DNA from 3 places in the Ensifer sp. ENS06 genome. Region 3 is predicted to be linked to each of the others. Evidence: riboswitches for the same ligand, from Rfam matches in the RefSeq annotation. Region 3 holds a riboswitch; each other region holds the start of a gene.
What was found. Region 3 has a riboswitch for thiamine pyrophosphate ahead of thiC (phosphomethylpyrimidine synthase ThiC). Riboswitches for the same ligand answer to the same signal wherever they lie in the genome.
Positions count from the first base shown of each region.

Region 1: linked by a shared signal. The riboswitch ahead of thiO (glycine oxidase ThiO) and the one ahead of thiC (phosphomethylpyrimidine synthase ThiC) in region 3 are both predicted to bind thiamine pyrophosphate.
Region 2: linked by a shared signal. The riboswitch ahead of thiB (thiamine ABC transporter substrate binding subunit) and the one ahead of thiC (phosphomethylpyrimidine synthase ThiC) in region 3 are both predicted to bind thiamine pyrophosphate.

Region 1 covers NZ_JACVBC010000003.1:435,508-442,380, reverse strand. The annotation lists gene IB279_RS15615 (8-amino-7-oxononanoate synthase) at 1-675, opposite strand, end outside; gene bioB (biotin synthase BioB) at 672-1,688, opposite strand; TPP riboswitch at 2,114-2,234, shown strand; gene thiO (glycine oxidase ThiO) at 2,396-3,367, shown strand; gene thiS (sulfur carrier protein ThiS) at 3,364-3,561, shown strand; gene IB279_RS15595 (thiazole synthase) at 3,565-4,338, shown strand; gene IB279_RS15590 (thiamine phosphate synthase) at 4,335-4,940, shown strand; gene IB279_RS15585 (amidohydrolase family protein) at 4,975-6,705, opposite strand; gene IB279_RS15580 (AAA family ATPase) at 6,832-6,873, shown strand, end outside.
Region 2 covers NZ_JACVBC010000008.1:196,793-203,665, forward strand. The annotation lists gene IB279_RS24995 (M48 family metalloprotease) at 1-652, opposite strand, end outside; gene thiQ (thiamine ABC transporter ATP-binding protein) at 954-1,673, opposite strand; gene thiP (thiamine/thiamine pyrophosphate ABC transporter permease ThiP) at 1,670-3,295, opposite strand; gene thiB (thiamine ABC transporter substrate binding subunit) at 3,303-4,331, opposite strand; TPP riboswitch at 4,383-4,501, opposite strand; gene IB279_RS25015 (GNAT family N-acetyltransferase) at 4,637-5,122, shown strand; gene IB279_RS25020 (thiamine diphosphokinase) at 5,207-5,857, shown strand; gene IB279_RS25025 (ABC-F family ATP-binding cassette domain-containing protein) at 5,861-6,873, shown strand, end outside.
Region 3 covers NZ_JACVBC010000003.1:576,788-583,660, reverse strand. The annotation lists gene IB279_RS16225 (ATP-binding protein) at 1-1,042, shown strand, start outside; gene IB279_RS16220 (sigma-54 dependent transcriptional regulator) at 1,046-2,410, shown strand; TPP riboswitch at 2,508-2,636, shown strand; gene thiC (phosphomethylpyrimidine synthase ThiC) at 2,727-4,550, shown strand; gene IB279_RS37680 (hypothetical protein) at 5,006-5,539, shown strand; gene IB279_RS16205 (Zn-dependent hydrolase) at 5,712-6,873, opposite strand, start outside.

The DNA of each region.
Region 1 (6,873 bases), 140 kb from region 3:
CATGACGACGTTCTCCCGGTCCTCCAGCTCAGCGGCGAGACCGCGACCTTCCGGCCCGAAGACGCCGGTCGCGTGCGCCTCGTCGATGACGAGAAAGCCGTCATGCTGCGCGGCAAGCGCTAAGAGGTCAGCGAGCGGCGCCCGATCGCCATCCATCGAATAGAGGCTTTCGACGGCAATCCACGGGCGCCCTGTGCCGCCGGCGCAGCGCCATTGGCCGATCGCATCGGCAAAGGCGTCGATATCGTTGTGCGCTGCCGCAACCGAATCGGCCTTGCTCGCAGCGATGCCTTCATGGGCGCTCGCATGGATCAGGGCATCGTGGACGATGAGGTCGTCGCGCTGCGGCAGCGTCGAAAACAGGGCAGCATTGGCGGCATAGCCGCTGCCGAAGAAGAGCATTCGTTCCGCGCCGAAGAAGGTGGCCGCTTCCGCCTCAAGCGCCTCGTGTTCTTCGTGATTGCCGCGCAACAGCCGTGAGCCGCCGGAACCGACCGGCACGCCGCGCGCGATGGCACTCGTTATCGCCGCCTTCAGCCGCGTCGAAGCGGCGAGCGCCAGGTAGTCGTTCGAGGTAAAATCCAGGCCGCCAGCGGTGGCAAGTGCGCGCCGGCGGCCCTTGCGATCAAGGCCCTCCAGCGTCTTCTCATAGCGCGCAAACAGACCCAGGGTCATTCGGCCGCATCCTGCCTTGCCACCGGAGCCATCGGCTTCAACCCCAGGCGTCGGAAGAGCGCCGCATCATGGTCCTCGCCGGGATTGTCGGCGGTCAGCAGGGTTCCGCCGACAAAGATCGAATTGGCGCCGGCGAAGAAACAGAGCGCCTGCGTCTCGTCGCTCATGTCGGTCCGGCCGGCCGAGAGCCGGACATGCGATAGCGGCATCAGGATGCGGGCAAGCGCGATGGTGCGGACGAAATCGATCGGATCGACGGGCACTGCATCGGCCAGCTTCGAGCCCGGGATCGGGATCAGCATGTTGATCGGCACGCTTTCGGGCGGCACCGGCAGATTGGCGAGCGTCACCAGCATGGAGATCCGGTCGTCGGCGGTTTCGCCCATGCCGAGAATGCCACCGGCGCAGACCTTGATGCCGGCGTCGCGGACATTCGCGAGCGTCTCCAGCCGGTCGGCAAAGCTGCGGGTGGTGATGATCTCGCCGTAGAAGCGTTCGGAGGTATCGACATTGTGGTTGTAGTAGTCGAGCCCGGCCTCGGCGAGCCGCACGGACTGGGCCGGCGTCAGCATCCCGAGCGTCATGCAGGTTTCCATGCCAAGCGCCCGCACACCGCCGATCATGGCGACGATCGCGTCCATGTCGCGGTCCTTCGGGCTGCGCCAGGCGGCCCCCATGCAATAGCGCGTCGCACCGCCGTCGCGCGCCTGTCGCGCCTCGGCAAGCACACGCTCGACCTCCATCAGCTTCGATGCCTTGAGCCCGGTCGGATAGTGGGCGGACTGGCTGCAATAGCCGCAATCCTCGGCGCAGCCTCCGGTCTTGATCGAGAGCAGCCGGCTCATCTGGATGGCGTTGGGATCGAACTGCGCACGATGGACCGTGTGTGCGCGGTAGAGCAAATCGTTGAACGGCAAATTATAGATTTTTTCAGCTTCCGCTTGGGTCCAGCGGGATTCGCCCGCGTCGCCCGGGGTAAAATTAGCGCCAGTTGATAGGGTTCCGTCCAGCATTTCGGCTCGTCCTCCAGGTCATCGCAAACGCGAAATAGATAGAATCTAATATTATCTATAATTTTATCGACCAACAAAGTTCGCAAGCACCCAGATGGAGAGTTTCTGTTCGTACATACCCTTATGGTTGTATTTTTGACCGTGAACGAATCTGGAAACCGCCGACACGGGACAACAATCACCAATCAATCGGTCGCATCTCCCATTTCCGAAATCGGGCGTACCGCACCCGAGAAACAAGGACGAGCCCGGGCTTCTCCGGTATTTTTCGACCCGCTCTGCCCGCCTGACACTCCTCCCCTCAGCACGCCGCCAACGCTTCCGCTTTCTCGTCGCAAAATTATAGATAATTTTCTCGGCAGATGAGATCACATCGCACACGAATGCTGGCTCTTGACAAAAACCGCCCCGAACGGTCAGCTTGGAGCATTCACCAGGGGTGTCCCGCCAAGGGGCTGAGATTCTGCTATGCGGTTTGCGCGGCGCAGTGACCCGTTGAACCTGATCCAGTTCATACTGGCGTAGGGACGGTGCAGACATCGCTGCCGCAAACGTCGCGTTCACGCGACCATTCAACGGCAAGGCGTCCTTCCCCTTCCTTCGCTCGCGAACTGGGTCTCCACAATCGGAGCCTCGGCATGCACACCGCCAACACCATCCCGCTTCCCTCACGACGGCCCGCCCACGCCTCTCGGGAACACTGAGCCATGCGGATCCTCGTCAAAGGTGCCGGCGTCGCAGGGCTCTGTCTGGCGCATGAACTTAGCGCCCGCGGTGTCGCGGTGACGGTTGTCGAGCAAAAACCAGGCTTTGCCGGCGCGGCCTCCTGGTTTGCCGGCGGCATGCTGGCACCCTGGTGCGAACGCGAGAGCGCCGAAGAGGTGGTGCTGACGAAGGGCATCGGCGCCATCGACTGGTGGGACGACGCCCTGCCGGGCGAGGTTTCCCGAAACGGCACGCTTGTCGTCGCCCCGCCACGGGATGCGGGCGAACTCAAGCGCTTTGCCTCACGCACCTCCGGCTTCGAATGGCTCGACGCCGCCGCGATCGAACGGCTGGAACCGGCGCTTGCCGGACGTTTCCGCGAGGCGCTGTTTTTTCCCGGTGAGGCGCATCTCGACCCGCGCCGGGCGCTGAGCCGGTTGCGGCAGAAGCTTGTCGATCACGGCGTCACCTTCCTCGATGAGACGAGCGACGATGGCCACCACGATCTCGTCGCCGACTGCGCCGGCGCGGCACGCATCGGCGAAACGCGGGGCCTGCGGGGCGTGCGCGGTGAAATGCTCTACCTGCAGACAAGCGACGTGGAACTGTCGCGGCCGGTCAGGCTCATTCATCCCCGCATCCCGCTCTACATCGTGCCGCGCGGCGGCGGCCTCTTCATGTGCGGGGCTACGATGATCGAGACGGATGACGGCGGACCGATCACCGCCCGCTCCCTCATGGAACTGCTGAACGCCGCCTATGCGCTGCATCCGGCCTTCGGCGAAGCGCGCCTCGTCGAAACCGGCGCCGGCGTCCGCCCCGCCTTCGCCAACAACCTGCCGCGCGCCCTGCGCACCGGGCAGACCATCACGATCAACGGACTTTACCGCCATGGCTTCCTGCTTTCGCCGGCCCTGGCGGCGGAAGCAGCCGACCTCGCGCTTGCGCAGGACCTGAAGGGAGATGCCGCATGAGACTGACCGTCAATGGCGAGGATCACGACCTCGCCGTCACCACCCTCACCGAGCTTCTGGCCGCCCTTGATTTCGAAGGCGACTGGCTCGCCACCGCCGTCAACGGCGAACTGGTGCACCGGGCCGACCGTTCGGGTCATGCGCTCAGCGACCGGGACCGGATCGAAATTCTCTCGCCGATGAAAGGAGGCTGAGACATGCTGACGCTTTATGGACAGGACCTGCGCTCACGGTTGCTGCTCGGCACCGCCCGCTACCCCTCCCCCGCCGTTCTGGAAGATGCGGTGCGATCGTCAGGCACTGAGATCGTCACGGTCTCGCTCCGGCGCGAAACCGCCGGAGGCCGCCAGGGCGGCGCCTTCTTCGAACTGATCCGGGCGCTCGGCGTGCACGTGCTGCCGAACACCGCCGGCTGCCACTCGGTGTCAGAGGCGGTGCTGACGGCCAAGATGGCGCGCGAGGTCTTCGGCACCAACTGGCTGAAACTCGAAGTGATCGGCCACCACGATACGCTGCAGCCCGATGTCTTCGGCCTGGTCGAGGCGGCGCGCATCCTCTCGGCCGAAGGGTTCGAAGTCTTTCCCTACACCACGGATGATCTCGTGGTTGCCGAACGGCTCGTGGAAGCCGGCTGCAAGGTGCTGATGCCCTGGTGCGCGCCGATCGGCAGCGCCATGGGGCCGCAGAACATCCAGGCGCTCAGGGCAGTGCGGGCCAACTTTCCCGATGTGCCGCTGATCGTCGATGCCGGCATCGGCCGGCCCTCGCACGCAACGACGGTGATGGAGTTCGGCTACGACGCCGTCCTGCTCAACACCGCCGTCGCCGGCGCCGCCAAGCCCGCACTGATGGCCGCTGCCTTCGCGGGCGCGATCGATGCCGGCCGGCAGGCCTTCGAGGCGGGCATGCTCGAACCGCGCGATTTTGCCGTCCCTTCCACCCCCGTCATCGGAAAGGCGGTGTTTGCGTGAAACTTGACCCCTTCTATCTCATCGTCGACAGCGCGGATTGGATCGAGCGGCTGGTGCCGCTCGGCGTCAAGCTGGTGCAGCTACGCGTCAAGGATCGTACGGAAGCGGAGATCCGCCGCGAGATCCGCGCGGCCAAGGCCGTTTGCGACGAGCAGGGCTGCCAGCTCATCGTCAACGACTACTGGCAACTGGCGATCGCGGAAGGCTGCGACTTCGTCCATCTCGGCCAGGAGGACCTGGCGGAGGCCGACCTTGCTGCAATCCGCGCCGCCGGCCTGAAGCTCGGACTCAGCACCCATGACGAGACGGAACTGGAGACAGCACTTGCTGCCAAGCCCGACTATGTCGCGCTCGGACCGGTTTATCCGACCATTCTCAAGGCTATGAAGTGGGCGCCGCAGGGACTGCCGCGCCTTGCCGCCTGGCGGAACCGTGTCGGGTTGCTGCCGCTGGTCGCCATCGGCGGCCTCAACGTCGAGCGGATCGCCGGCGTCTTCGAGCACGGCGCCGACATCGCCGCCGTCGTTACCGACATCACCCGCAATGCCGACCCGGAAGGCCGGACGCGCGACTGGATCGCCAGAACCGCACCGTGGCGATAGGCACGTGCCGGGCCGCGGGTAGCAGTCTCCGCGGTCAGGCGATCTCCAGCTGCGAGAGCCAGGAGGCGTCCAGGCCACGCTTGCGACAATAGGTGGCGAGCCGCTGGCGGGTCGGCCCCGGCCGGTCGAGGCCGAGGTAACGGGAGGCGTTCTTCCAGAAGATGTTCTGCTGGTCCTCCTCGCTGACATTGGCCTCCTTCAGTTGCTGGGCAATCCGCGGGACGTAGGCGTTGTAGTCCTTCTCCAGCGCCATCATCGACCAGTCGGTGCCGAACATCAGATGGCGCGCATCGGGATCGTAGTCCCGCAGCCACTTGTCGAGCAGCGCGCGGATTTTTTCGTGCAGCCCGGGCGTGTTGTCGGTGACGAGCTCGCTCAGGTAGCTCAGGTCGGCAAACAGGTTCGGCCGGCGCCCGTGGCCGATCGTCTTGCCAATGATGTCCTCCCAGGTCGGCGGACCGGAGAATTTGTCCTGGGCGCAGGACACCATGACCCCCGTCGGTGCGCCTGGGCGAATGACTTCATCGAAAGCGCCGAAATGCGCCAGATTGATCCGCAAGTCATTGTAACGGTTGGTGTCGAGCAGCTTCTTCCAGTAGGCGGGGCTCGCCATATTGCCATAGCCGCAGCCGGCGCCGATGCTGTTTTCCGCATGCGCCATGATCGGCACGCTGTTGTCGCGGCACCAGTCGTAGAGCCGCTTCAGCGCCGCATCGATCGCCGGATCCGCATTGCCCCATGCCTTGAAGCCCATCGGCGGGTAGATCTTCACGCCGATGAAGCCCTTTTCCATGATCGCGTAGCGGACGTTTTCCAGCGACGAGCCACGCTTCTGCGCCTCCCGGTGCGGATCGAAGCCGACGAAGCTGTGCATGTGGATGCCGTGCCGCTTGATCACCAGCTGCTGGATCTCGTCCATCACGTCGATCTGGTCGTGCTGCGGCGATGCCCTGCCGCCGATCGACTTCTCGAAATCGAGGATGCTCGGCGTGATCATGGAAAACCGGCATTTCGACGCGAAGATCCGGGCATAGGTTTCCGCCAGGTTTTCGCGGTAGTCCTGCATGAGGCGCACGAAGGAAAGGTAGTTGCCGATCTGTTCGTGGGCCTTGGCGGCCGACGCCAGGGCATCGACATCCGTCTCCTCCACGCTGCCGGAGCGCCGCTGCAAGCCCTGCGGCAGGCCGGGGGTGCCGCCGATCTGTTCCAGCAGGCCTTGATAATCCGGCGTTTCGGCGCCGCTTCGTGCGGTCAACGATGCGCGCTGCTCGCCGGCTAGCGCGACCAGTTGCTTGACGGCGATGCGCAACTGCTCGTCCTTCTGCCGCTCGAACTCGGCGTCGGAGGGGCGCGGCACCCGCTTCTTGAGAATAGCGTCCTCAGCCTTGGCCTTGGGCGCGACGTCGCCAAGGGCCGTCACGAGGAAAACCACCAGGGCGTTTTCCAGACGCTTCGACTGCAGCGGATCGGCGGAGAGTTTTGCTTCCGGCAGTTTCTCCCGCAGCGCCACATAGCGCACCAGCCCTTCCACGGGCACATCGGCCGCGTTGAAGAAATGGCAGTGAACGTCGACGATCGGGTAAGGAAGCTCGCAGGCCGCGGCCGGTGGCCAGTCGTGTCGACACCCGGAAAGCACATTCGCCATCACGCCTGCCGAGAACAGCCGCAAGACATTGCGGCGTGTCACGGCGGCGACCGGACCAGCCCAGTCGACCCCCATCATCCCCTCCTGTTGCGAGACCCCCTCGAACAATCGGGCAAACATTACTCCGTTCGCAAGCGGCGTGGAACAGATATTTACTTGCCGTTACTGGAAACCCATAGGTCAACACGGGCGGCCTTTAAGTGCGAAAGGAGGCATGTTACTCTAAAATCTTGGGGAGAATTTTGCGTGGTAGGTGGCGCCGGCAAGAATGAATTCCAACGTTACCTG
Region 2 (6,873 bases), on a different contig from region 3:
GCACGCCGATCACGTCGGCCTGAAGTTCCTGGTTGCGCGAGAAGGCCGCGAGCCTAAGCTTGCCGCGCGCGAGCGCCTGCTTGCCGGCGATGTCGGAGGAGAGGACCTCGGAGACCACGCGGCTGGCGATCACTTCGGCTTCCTCGCGCTGCTGACGCTCGATGCCGTGGTTGGCGGTGACGTGCGCCATCTCGTGCGACAGCACGGCTGCGACCTCGGAGGCATCGTTGGCAAGCGCCAGCAGGCCGCGGGTGACATAGAGATAACCACCGGGCAGCGCGAAGGCGTTGATCGCCGGCGAGTTCAGGATGGTGATGCGATAGGACTGCTGCGGATTCTCGGAGACCGCCGTCAGCGCGCCGGTGATGCGCGCGACCAGGCGCTCGGTCTTGGCGTCCTTGTACTCGCCGCCGTAGCTTGCGACGATGCGCGGATGTTCGCGCGCGCCCAGCTGCGCCCGCGGATCGTTCTTCTGGACTTCCTCGACGATCTGCGGATTGGAGGAGGGCGAAACGGTCGGCTGGTAGGTCTGCTCGATCACGGATTGGCATGCGGAAAGGAGGGTGGTCGCAAGCAATGCAACCACGGCGCGTCCACGCAGCCGTCCGCCCTTCGGCGGGAACCGGTCGTGTGTGACTGTATGCCTCTCCATGCCTCAGCCCGTTCCCATCCATCGCTCCGCCCGCATCCTGCGGGCAAGTGGTACGACAGCGTTGAAAGTCCTACTTTTTCAGCCCGGCAGCGTTGCTCTGCCGCGACCTCTCAGTCCTGGTCTTGCTGTATCTGATTTCAGCGCCACCTGCCTAGTTTGTCTCGGTAGAAATAGTTGCCCCGTGGTATCACGGCAACGGATGCGGGAATATTCGCGCCCTTGCCGGATATTTCGCGCGTCGCATGGCGCCGCGGTCAAATTGTGGCAATCGGCCAAGGGCGTGGAGAATCCGATCCGTCCTTCAAGTATTGCCGAGAAAGCGGTCGATCGCCGCATTGTCCCGCCGCGCCAGGAAGCGGTCGAGGGTGTCGTTTGCGATGATACGCCCCTGGTCGAGAAAAAGCACGCCGTCGGCCAGGGCCTTCACGTCTTCGGGATGGTGTGTGATCACTAGGATCGTGTTGCCTTCCTCCGCGTGCAGTTCCCGCAGGAGCGTGCGCATGCCGGCGCGCATGCCGGGATCAAGCGCTGCGAAGGGCTCGTCGAGCAGCAGCAGGGGGCGCTTTCGCACAAGCGCGCGGGCGAGGGCGACGCGCTGGCGCTCGCCGCCTGAAAGCGTCGGCGGCAGCCTTTTCCCGAAGCCTTCGAGCCCGACGCGGCGGAGCGCGTCTTCAATCTTCTCACGGTCGGTTGCGCTCAGCCGAAGCGCCGGGTCGATGCCGAGGCCGATGTTGGTCGCGACGTCGAGATGGGCGAAGAGGTTGTTGTCCTGGAAGATCATCGAGACCGGTCGTTCCGCCGGCGCCCGATTGGCAACGTTCTCGCCGAGAATGCGCACCTCGCCGCGATCGGGATCCTCGAACCCGGCAATGAGGTGGAGCAGCGTCGATTTGCCGGAACCCGAGGCACCGGCGACGGCGACGATGCCACCGTTGGCGATGGTGCAATCGAAGGTGAGCTTGGCCGTTTCGAAACGGACCTCGACATCGCGCAACTCTATTGCGGGAACGGGATCGATCATGCTTTGCGTCCTTCCGGTCGGCTGTCATTGGCCGTGCCGAGGATGGTGAAGATCAGGCAGAGAAGCCCGAGGAAAAGGGCGAGACCGGCGGCGTCGGCGGTGCGGTAGCTGCCCATACGGCTATAGAGCAGCCACGGCAGCGTCACCATGTCTTGGCTGCCGAAGAGGGCGACGGCGCCGAGGTCGCCGAGCGACAGCGCCATGGCGAAGGAAAGGGCCATCGATAGCGGCTTGCGCAGCGCCGGAAAGTCGATCCATCGCAGACGATCAAAACCACGGATGCCAAGGCTTGCCGTCAGCCGTTCGGACCGTGCCGCATGGGTCGCCATTGCCGGCGCGAGGATGCGGTGGACGAAGGGCAGCGCCATCAGCGCGTTGATCGCAACGACGATGGCAGGTGCAAAGCGCGCGACGTCACCGAAGGGACGCAAAAGCAGGAACCATCCGGCGCCGAGCACCACCGGCGGTACCAAGAGGATCAGCGAGGTGCTGGCACCGATGGCACCGGCAAAGCCGTGGGAGAGCGACGTCGCGTGACGCGGCGCGGTGGCGGTTGCCGCCGCCCGGATCATCACGGCTGCGATGGTGACGGAGGCGAGTGCCGAGGCGAGCGCGATTGCCGCACTCGTCAGCAGCGCCCGGTGCACCGCCGGATCGCGGGCGAGCTTCAGCACATCGGCTTCGAGTCCGGAGATGAGAACCGCGACCAGCGGCGCGCCGAGAAACAGAAAGGCAAGCGTGATCCAGGTGCCATCACTCAGGCGCGCGATCCTTGACGCGCCATCGAAACGGCGCACAGTGCGGCCACCGGTCATGCCCTCTTCCGGCTCGGTCGCCAGATGACGAAGCAGGAGCAGCAGCAGGCCGGTCATGGCGATCTGCAGGGCTGACAGCGCGATCGCGCGCGGCGGATCGAAATCGAAACGCAGCGCCTGGTAGATCGCCACTTCGATTGTGCTGGCCGCAGGCCCGCCGCCGAGCGTCAGCACGAGGGTGAAGCTGGTGGCGCAGAGCATGAAGACGAGGCCGGCGGCACCCGGCAGGAGGCCGCGCAGGACGGGCCATTCGATGAAGCGAAAGAGTGCGCGTGACGGCATGCCGAGATTGGCGGCGCTGCGCCAGTATTCGGCGGGGATGCGCTCGAGCCCGGCCAGGAACAGGCGCGCTGCAAGCGGCATGTTGAAGAAGACGTGGGCAAGCAGGATACCGAAGAGGCCGTAAATGCTGACGGGCTGCGCGAGGCCGAGCCAGCGCAGGCCGGAATTGAGGAAACCCTGCCGCCCCCAGATCTCGATCAACCCGAGTGCGCCAACCAGAACCGGCAGTCCGAGTGGCAGCGCCATCAAGCGCAGCAGCCAGATGCGGCCGGGGAACTGCGGCCGTCGCGCCAGCGCCCGCGCGACGGGGATGGCAAAGAGCACCGACAGCAACGTCGAGAGGGTCGCCTGCAGCAGCGTGAAGCGGGTGACGCGCCAGATGTAGGCGTCGAACAGCGCATCGTCGCTCGCGCCGCCCGTCTGGCTCAGCAAGGCGACGATCGCAAGACCGACGAAAAGTACGAAGACGCCGAGGCAGGCTGCCCCGGCGACCACTGTCATGCGATTTTCGCGCAGTGCGAACAATCCGGCCTCAGTTCTTGCTCATGGCGGCAAGCCATTCGTCGATCCAGGCCTTGCGGTTCTTGGCGACGTCCTCCGAGGGCAGGAGGAAGGTGTTTTCCGGCTTGACCAGCTTGTCGAAGGCGTCCGGCAGCGGCTCCTTGGTCGCTGCGACCGGCATCATCCAGTTCGTCGTCGGGATGATCGACTGGAAGTCCGGACCGGTCATGAAGGCGAGGAACTGCTTTGCCAGTTCCGGCTCCTTGGCGTTCTTGGTCATGCCGGCGACTTCGATCTGGATGTAGTGCCCTTCGGAGAAGGCAGCGGCCTGGTAGCGCTCGGTGTTTTCTGCGACCATGTGGTAGGCCGGCGACGTGGTGTAGGACAGCACCATCGGCGCCTCGCCCTTGGTGAAGAGGCCATAGGCTTCCGACCAGCCGGGGGTGACGGTCAGAACGCGGTCCTTCAGCTTCGTCCAGGCGGCACCCGCCTCATCGCCATAGACGGCCTTGACCCAGAGCAGGAGGCCGAGGCCCGGCGTCGACGTACGCGGATCCTCGATGACGATCTTCTGCGACGGGTCGCCTTCTACCAGCTCCTTCAGGCTCTTCGGCGGCGTCTTCAGCGTCTCGGTGTCGTAGACGACGGCGAAGTGGCCGTAGTCATAGGGCAGGAACGTGTCGTCGGAGAAGTTGCCGGGAACGGTGACGCCGGTTGCCTCGACGCCGTGCGGCGCGAAGAAGCCCGTTGCCTTGGCTTCCGCAACGAGGTTGGTGTCGAGGCCAAGCACGATGTCGGCCTTGGAAGCCTCGCCTTCGAGCTTCAGGCGGGTGAGCAACTCGACGCCGTCGGCCACGCCGACATAGTTGACCTTGCATTCGCAGGTCTTCTCGAAGGCTTCTGCGACCTTGGCGCCCGGGCCCCATTCGGTGATGAAGCTCTCATAGGTGTACACCGTCAGCGTCTTGTCGGCGGCGGTCGCGGCGCCGGAGAAAACAAGGCTCGCGGCCGTCGCAAGGGCTAGCCGGCTAAAGAATTTAAGTTGCGATGAATTGCACATGGCGAGGACCTCTCTCCCAAAGTTCGTTGTTGCATGGGAAAAGGGCGTATCGATCCGATCGCGTCTAATCCCTCCGCCGGTATGAGCCGGATCAGGTTCCGCGGGTTGGCGTTTTGACGCCTCTCAGCCTCCGGCCGCAATGCGGTCGGGAGGCACCCCGTTAGAGCGGCAAGAGATTTACCGCTGCCTCGGTCCCATGGCAAGCGATGTTTACGGCGAAGCTAGGGGACGCCTGGCCAGCACAATGGCGCGTGTTTGCGTATGCCGCCAACTGCGCTACACAACGGCAGCGAGGAGGAAATGTCATGCCCGATATGCTTGTTCGACTTTATGCCCTGCCGGCTGAACCTCAGTCGAAGCTTGGCCTTGGCGTCAGCATTCGCCGCGCCATGGCGCCGGAGCGCCGCCTGGTTGTTTCCTGGATCGAAAGGACTTTCGGTGCCGGATGGGCGGGCGAGGCGGAAGCCGCCTTTTCCTCCACCCCGACGCGCATGCACGTCGCTGTCCATGACGAAAAGATCGTCGGCTTTTCCTGCCACGACGTAACGGCACTCGGCTTCTTCGGTCCGACCGGCGTCGACGAAAGCATGCGCGGGCAGGGGATCGGTGAGGCACTGTTGCTTGCAAGCCTCACGGCGATGCGCGAGGCCGGCTATGGCTACGCGATTATCGGCGGCGTCGGGCCGGCGAAGTTCTACGAGCGGGTGGCCGGCGCCGTCGAAATTCCGGATTCGACCCCCGGCATTTATGCCGGCATGCTTTTCCCCGATCCGGTGCCCGAGGGGCATTGATGGTCTGACCAAAATATCGAGAACCGCTCGTTCGACGGTTTTCTTCGTTTTCCTTCGGCGGTCCTTTGCGCTATGGGCTTTGCCATGTCTCGATCGACCTTCACCATTCTGCTTGGCGGCGCCCTTTCGCTGACCGACCGGCTGGCTCACCAGCTGGCCGCAAGTCGCTTCATTGCGGCTGACGGCGGCATGCGCCATGCCCGATTGCTCGGCATCGTGCCGGATGTCTGGGTCGGTGATTTCGACTCGACCGAGGAAGCCCTTCTTGCGGACTACGCCTCCGTCCCGCGCGAGCCCTATCCGGCGGCGAAGGCCGCGACGGACGGGGAGATCGCGGTCGAGGCGGCGCTGTCGCGTGGAGCCGATCGCCTGATTTTCGCCGGCGCCCTCGGCGGTACCCGCAGCGATCACGCCTTCATGCACCTGCTGCATGCCGTCGCCCTTGCCGAGCGTGGCCTTTCCGTGTTGATGACCTCGGGCGAGGAAGAGGCCTATCCGCTGCTGGCCGGCTCGCTCGACCTCGACCTACCCAAGGGCTGCCTCTTCTCGGTGCTCGGGTTGACCGAGCTTACCGGTCTTTCGATCGTCAATGCGCGCTATCCGCTCGACGATTTCACCTTGCCGTTCGGCTCGTCCCGAACCGTTTCCAACGTTGCGGAGGGTCCCCTTCGCTTCACTCTCCAGAGCGGTCGCGCCATTGTGCTCGCCCGCCCCTATGATCTTTCCGGAGCCTGAGCCTTGGCGCCTCCCATTCTGAAACTCGACGACATCTTCCTCACTTTCGGCGGCGCGCCGCTGCTAGCCGGCGCCAATTTTCAAGTCGAACCGGGCGACCGCATCTGTCTGGTCGGCCGCAACGGCTCGGGCAAGTCGACGCTGATGAAGATTGCCGCGGGCCTGGCCGAGGCGCAGTCGGGCGAAATCTTCCGCCATCCCTCCGCGACCATCCGCTATCTGCACCAGGCGCCGGATTTCGACGGCTACGACACGGTGCAGACCTATGCCGAGGCAGGACTCGGCCCGAGTGACGATCCCTATCGCGTCGCCTATCTGCTGCAGCACCTGGGGTTGACCGGCGAGGAAGACCCGAAGCGCCTTTCGGGCGGTGAGGCGCGTCGCGCGGCGCTTGCCCGTGTCATGGCGCCGGAGCCGGATATCCTGCTGCTCGACGAGCCGACCAACCATCTCGATCTGCCGACGATCGAATGGCTGGAAGACGAACTGATCCGCAGCCGTTCGGCGCTCGTTCTGATCTCGCACGACCGGCGCTTCCTGGAGAAGGTCTCGACCGCGACCGTCTGGCTCGACCGTGGCCAGTCGCGGCGGCTCGACCGCGGCTTTGCCCATTTCGAGGCTTGGCGTGACGAGGTGCTGGAGGCCGAGGAGCTGGAACAGCACAAGCTCGGCAAGGCGATCGAGCGCGAGGAACATTGGCTGCGCTACGGCGTGACCGCTCGACGCAAGCGCAACATGCGCCGCCTCGGTGAGCTGCAGACCATGCGGGCGACCTATCGCGGCCACAAGGGGCCGCAGGGAACGGTACAGGCGACGGCCGCCGACGCCAAGGAATCGGGCAAGCTGGTGATCGAGGCGGAGAAGGTCACCAAGGCCTATGGCGAGCGCACCATCGTCGCGCCGTTCTCGATCCGCGTGCACCGCGGCGACCGCATCGGTCTGGTCGGCCCGAACGGCGCCGGCAAGACGACGCTCCTGAAGATCCTGACCGGACAGATCGAGCCGGATACGGGCAC
Region 3 (6,873 bases):
GCGCGCACTGTTGCCGGGCGACAGCGAACGTCGGTTCCTCCGGGTCGAAACCATGGTTCCGACCACCAGCTGGCGGCTGGAGCAGCTAGCACCGCTCGATGGCGCGATCTCGGCGGCAACCCGCGAGGCCCGGCTGATTGCCCTGGCCCTCCTCGCACCGCTGCTCGCTTTTACCGCGGTCCTCCTGCGCCGCCGCCAGACGCTGGCGCTGGTGTCTGCGCGCGATCGCGCCGCGCGCGACGAGCTGGAGACCCGCGTGGCGGAGCGCACACATGACCTCAGCCTTGCCCGCGATCATCTCGAAACGGAGATCGCCGACCACCGGCGTACTGGCGAGAAGCTGCAGGCGGTGCAGCAGGAACTGGTTCAGGCGAACCGGCTGGCGATCCTTGGCCAGGTGGCGGCCGGCGTCGCCCACGAGATCAACCAGCCGGTCGCGACCATCCGCGCCTATGCCGACAACGCCCGCACCTTCCTCGAACGCGGCCAGCAGCAGACCGCGGTCGAGAACCTTGTCAGCATCGCCGAACTGACCGATCGGGTCGGCACCATCACCGACGAACTCAGAAGCTTCGCTCGCAAGGGCCGCTTCGTCGCCGAGCCGACGCCCATGCGCGACGTGATCGAGGGGGCGATGATGTTGCTGCGCAGCCGCTTTGCCGGCCGCATGGATGCGATCGTCATCGACCTGCCGGAAAATGGCCTCAGCGTCCTCGGCAGCCGCATCCGGCTCGAGCAGGTGCTGATCAACCTTTTGCAAAATGCCCTGGAAGCGCTCGGCACGCGCAGCGGCGCCGAGATCCGCGTGCGCTGCGAGGACGGTCCCTCGGGTACGGTTTTGCTCGTCGTTGCCGATAACGGCCCAGGCATTCCCCTGCACATCCACGAGGATCTGTTCACGCCGTTCAACACCTCGAAGGATGAAGGGCTCGGCCTCGGCCTTGCCATCTCCAAGGAGATCGTCGCCGACTATGGCGGCGATATCACCGTCGAAACCAGCGACAGGGGCACCGTCTTCACGGTTCGCCTGAAGAGGGCCTGAGCGATGCAGCCGACCGTCTATCTCGTCGACGACGACAACCACCTGCGCAAGGCGATGACGCAGACGCTGGAACTCGCCAGCCTCGCCGTTACCCCTTTTGCCAGCGCTGCCGAAGCGTTGAAGACGCTGGATGCGAATTTCGACGGAGTCGTCGTCAGCGATATCCGCATGCCGGGCATCGACGGCCTCGCCTTCTTCCGCCGCATCGAAGCTTTCGACGCGGATCTGCCGGTGATCCTGGTGACCGGCCATGGCGACATCCCGATGGCAGTGCAGGCGCTGCAGGATGGCGTCTACGACTTCATCCCCAAACCCTTTGCCGCCGACCGGCTGGTGCAGAGCGTGCATCGCGCGCTGGAAAAACGCCGGCTCGTGATGGAAAACCGCGCGCTGAAACGGGCCGCCGAGACGGCCGGCGACAGCCTGCCGCTGATCGGCCAGACGCCGGTCATGGAACGTTTGCGCCAGACGATCCGGCACATTGCCGATACCGATGTCGACGTGCTCGTCGCCGGCGAGACGGGCAGCGGCAAGGAGGTGGTGGCGACGCTGCTCCACAATTGGAGCCGACGCCGCAACGGCAACTTCGTGGCGCTGAATTGCGGGGCGCTGCCCGAAACGGTGATCGAAAGCGAACTCTTCGGCCACGAACAGGGCGCCTTCACCGGCGCCTTGAAGAAGCGCATCGGCCGGATCGAGCATGCGAGCGGCGGCACGCTGTTCCTCGACGAGATCGAGGCGATGCCACCGGCGACTCAAGTGAAGATGCTGCGCGTTCTGGAAGCGCGCGAAATCACGCCGCTTGGCACCAACCAGGTTCGTCCGGTCGATATCCGCGTCATCGCGGCTGCCAAAATCGATCTTGGCGACCCGGCGCAGCGCGGCGATTTCCGGGAAGACCTCTACTTTAGATTGAATGTCGTAACGCTGTCGATCCCACCGCTGCGCGAACGCCGAGACGATATCCCGCTGCTCTTCTCGCACTTCCTGACCCGGGCGGCCGAGCGCTTCAAGCGCGACGCGCCTGTGGTCACATCGGCCGTGCAGAGACATCTGATGACGCATGCCTGGCCGGGCAATGTGCGCGAGCTCTCGCACTTTGCAGAACGCGTGGCGCTTGGTGTCGAAGGTCCGCTGGGACAGCCGATTGCGCCCGCCGAACAGCCTGGATTTGCGCTCCCGGAACGGCTCGAACGCTACGAGGCGGAGATCCTGAAAGAGGTGTTGCGGGCTCAGCGCGGCGACGTCAAGGCGACGATCGAGGCGCTCGGCATTCCGCGCAAGACATTCTACGACAAGCTCCAGCGCCACGGCATCAACCGTGCCGATTACGCCGAGCGGGCCGCACCGGAAAAGGCCGGCCGCTAGCGTCAAACCCGAATCCGTCACCACACGCAATAGGTGCATCTTTGTCGGCAGGCGAATTCACGCTTGACGACCCGGGCCGATCGATGGCTATGATCTAGGCATTCACCAGGGGGGTCCCGCAAGGGGCTGAGATTCTGCTGGATGGCCGGCTTGCCGGCTGTGGCGCAGTGACCCGTTGAACCTGATCCAGTTCATACTGGCGTAGGGACGGTGCAGATATCGAAGCCAGGATTCCGTGCGTCCAGCATCTGGCGGAGCGTCTTTCATCTTTCCGGCATCAGAACTGGGTCTCCAATTGCAAACTTGGAGCCTCGTCATGAATATTGCCACCAAACCCGCAGCCCTCACGGTCACGCAAGGACCGCTTCCCGCCTCCCGCAAGATCCACAAGCCGGGCGTGCTTCATCCGGATATCCGCGTGCCGATGCGCGAGATTGCGCTCCACCCGACGTCGGGCGAGCAACCGGTTACGGTCTATGATTCCTCCGGCGCCTACACCGCCGACGACGCCGAGATCCGCATCGAGGACGGCCTGCCGCGGCTGCGCCGCAACTGGATCGTCGACCGCGGCGATGTGGAAACCTATGAGGGACGCGTGGTCCGCCCCGAGGACAACGGCTTTGTGAGCGGCGACAGGCTGACACCGACCTTCCCGTTCCAGCATGCGCCGCTGAAGGCCACGGGCGGCCGCGCAGTGACCCAGCTTGCCTATGCCCGCGCCGGCATCATCACGCCGGAAATGGAGTTCGTGGCGATCCGCGAAAATCTCGGCCGCGACGCGGCGCGTGCGAAAGTCCGCGACGGCGAGAGCTTCGGCGCCCACATCCCCGATCACGTGACACCCGAATTCGTGCGCCAGGAAATTGCCAGCGGCCGCGCGATCCTGCCTGCCAACATCAACCATCCGGAATCCGAGCCGATGATCATCGGCCGTAATTTTCTGGTGAAGATCAATGCCAATATCGGCAACTCCGCCGTCACCTCGTCGATGGCGGAAGAGGTCGAAAAGATGGTCTGGGCGACGCGCTGGGGCGCCGACACCGTCATGGACCTTTCGACCGGCCGCAACATCCACAACATCCGCGAATGGATCATCCGCAACTCACCGGTTCCGATCGGCACCGTGCCGCTTTACCAGGCGCTGGAAAAGGTCAACGGCATTGCCGAGGACCTCACCTGGGAAGTCTATCGCGACACGCTGATCGAGCAGGCTGAACAGGGCGTCGACTATTTCACCATCCATGCCGGCGTCCGGCTGCACTACATCCCGCTCACCGTCGATCGCGTCACCGGCATCGTTTCGCGCGGCGGCTCGATCATGGCCAAGTGGTGTCTGCATCACCATCGCGAGAGCTTCCTTTACGAGCATTTCGAGGAAATCTGCGACATCTGCCGCGCCTATGACGTCTCCTTCTCGCTCGGCGACGGCCTGCGCCCCGGCTCGATCGCCGATGCCAACGACGCGGCACAATTCGCCGAACTCGAAACGCTCGGCGAGCTCACCAAGATCGCCTGGGCCAAGGATTGTCAGGTGATGATCGAAGGCCCCGGCCACGTGCCGATGCACAAGATCAAGGAGAACATGGACAAGCAACTCGCCGTCTGCGGCGAGGCGCCGTTCTACACACTCGGACCGCTGACGACGGACATTGCGCCCGGCTACGACCACATCACGTCGGGCATCGGCGCGGCGATGATCGGCTGGTTCGGCACCGCCATGCTCTGCTACGTCACGCCGAAGGAGCATCTGGGTCTTCCCGATCGCAACGACGTCAAGGTCGGCGTCATCACCTACAAGATCGCCGCCCATGCCGCCGATCTCGCCAAGGGCCATCCGGCCGCCCAGGTGCGCGACGACGCGCTGTCGCGCGCGCGCTTCGAATTCCGCTGGGAGGACCAGTTCAACCTCTCGCTCGACCCGGAGACGGCCCGTAACTTCCACGACGAGACACTGCCGAAGGAAGCGCACAAGGTCGCGCATTTCTGCTCCATGTGCGGCCCGAAATTCTGCTCGATGCGGATCTCGCACGACATCCGCGCAGAAGCGCAGAAGGAAGGCCTGGAGGCAATGGCCGCGAAATACCGCGAGGGCGGCGACCTCTATATGCCGGTGGAAGGGGCGGCTGGCGCGGCCGAGTAGACGACAGAGACTCGTTGAAGGGGCCAGTCACGGCCCCTTCAGTTCACTCAGGGCTGCGCCTCCCGCCTCGGAAGCGGAAGCGGCGATCGCCAAGGCTCTCCTCCTCCGTCATGCTTGGGCTTGAGCCGAGCATGACGGAGGGTGGGAGGCGCGCCAACGACACCGTTCAATCAACAAACATGCAACGTCCTCTGTCCCTCTCGCGACGCCTCAGCGATGAGGGCGATCATCTGTATGTCGTGGCCGCCGCCAGAGGCCCGCACCTTGCGCTCCGTGTCGCCCGTCCCCCCAATAGCTTGTCCCCACATCGATTGAACGATATGCAAGGCGCACGCAAAAGTCGCTGTCGGCGAAATTCATTCGCTGCGGGCAGCCGAACTGTACCCGCGCAAAAGTCCTGCAGGACGACGCAAGAACGCCGTTTGCACAAGGAGAATGACTTGAGGACATGCCTGTTGAGACTGACGGCCTTGTCCATAGGAGCCCTTGCAGCATTCGGCGGAGATCTGCCGCGCCTCAACGGTGACCGGGGCTTTGCCGCGGGCCTTTCCTGGATTTCCGCTGCCCATGCGGACGACGCCGATGCCGGCGGCACGAATGGTGAAGGTGCCGCGGGCGGCAGCGACCAAGGTAGCGAAAACGTCGGGAGCGGCGGAAGCAACGGCACAGAGGGTGGCGGCGATTGGGGCTCCGGCGATGGTAGCGGCGTGGGCGGCGAGCCCGGCGGGACCGGGGCTGGCGGCGGAGGCGGCGCCATCGACGGAAGCGGCCTGAGCGGCGGAGACAGCGAGCGCCACTCATCCTCCTCGCGCGACGGGCGGGATTACGGACCAACCGGCAGCGTATGGCACGGCGGCAGCAGTTTCCTCAATCTTTTCCGCCGGACACCGGAAGAGCCTCCCGAGGGAAGCGGGCCAGAGTCTTCCACCCGGCAGAAGAGCGATGCGGGATCCCGCAAAAGCGCGGGTCACACCAGAACAGAGCCCTGAAGAGATGTCTGCTTCGTCGCGCCGAAGGATGCCGTGTGCTGTTTATCGCGGACATAGAAGCGTCTGCGCCTGGATGCTTGGGCCAAGCCCTGGCGTGACGGAGCAGCGGGAGGCGCGCTATCGATCCCGTTCGATCAACGAACGCGCAACGTCCCTATAGCCCTATAGCCCTCTAGCGACCACTCACCATCCGCTCGACCACATCGAGCAGCACGTTGGCGCCGGCGACCAGATCATCCGGCTCCGTGTGTTCGCGCGGATTATGGCTGATGCCGTCGCGGCTCGGAACGAAGATCATCGCCGTCGGCGCGATGCGGGCGATCATCTGGGCATCATGACCGGCGCCCGAGGTCATGCGCCGGCTCTTGAGGCCTCGCGCCTTCGCCGAAGCCTCGACCGCTGCGACGATGCCCTGATCGAAGGCGACCGGCTGGAAGCGTGCCAGCCGCTCGACCGAGATCGTTACCCCCTCTTCCGCGCCGATGCGCACCAGAAAGTCCGCAAGCGCCGCTTCGAGCGCCTGCAGCCGATCCTCGTCCGGATCGCGCAGATCGACGGTGAAGGCGGCACGCGATGGGATGACGTTGATCGCGTCGGGCTCGAAACGCATGGTACCAATGGTCGCGACACTCGGCGCGTTCGACCGGGCAATATGCTCGCGCAGGAAGAGGCCGACACGCGCGGCCGCGAGACCGGCGTCGGAACGCATTGCCATCGGCGTGGTGCCGGCATGGTTGGCGATGCCATCGATCGTCACGCGCTGCCAGGAAATGCCCTGCAGGTTCTCGACGGCACCGATCGCAAAGCCCTCGCGCTGCAGCACCGGCCCCTGCTCGATATGGAGCTCGACATAGGCTTGGGGCTTGAGGAACCCCGGCTCGATGTTGCCGGCATAGCCAATCCGCTCGAGTTCCGCGCCCAGCGACGAGCCATCCGTGCCGATGGTCGCGAACGCTGCGTCCAGCGGCAGGCCGCCGGCATAGACGAGCGAGCCGAGCATGTCGGGCGCAAAACGCACGCCCTCCTCATTGGTAAAGGCGGCAACGACGATCGGTCGGGCCGGCGTCACGCCACGGTCCTTCAGCGTCTCGATCACTTCGAGCGCGGCGAGTACGCCGTAACATCCGTCATAGATGCCGGCATTGATGACCGTATCGATGTGCGAGCCGAGCATGATCGGCGCTTCGCCGCTGTTCTCCTCGCTGCGCCAGATGCCGAAGATGTTACCAATCTGGTCCACGGCCACATCGAGGCCCGCCGCCTCGATCCAGGCGACGAGGCGGTTGCGGCCGGCCTTGTCGTTGTCGGAGCCGGCCAGCCGGGTCAGTCGCCCT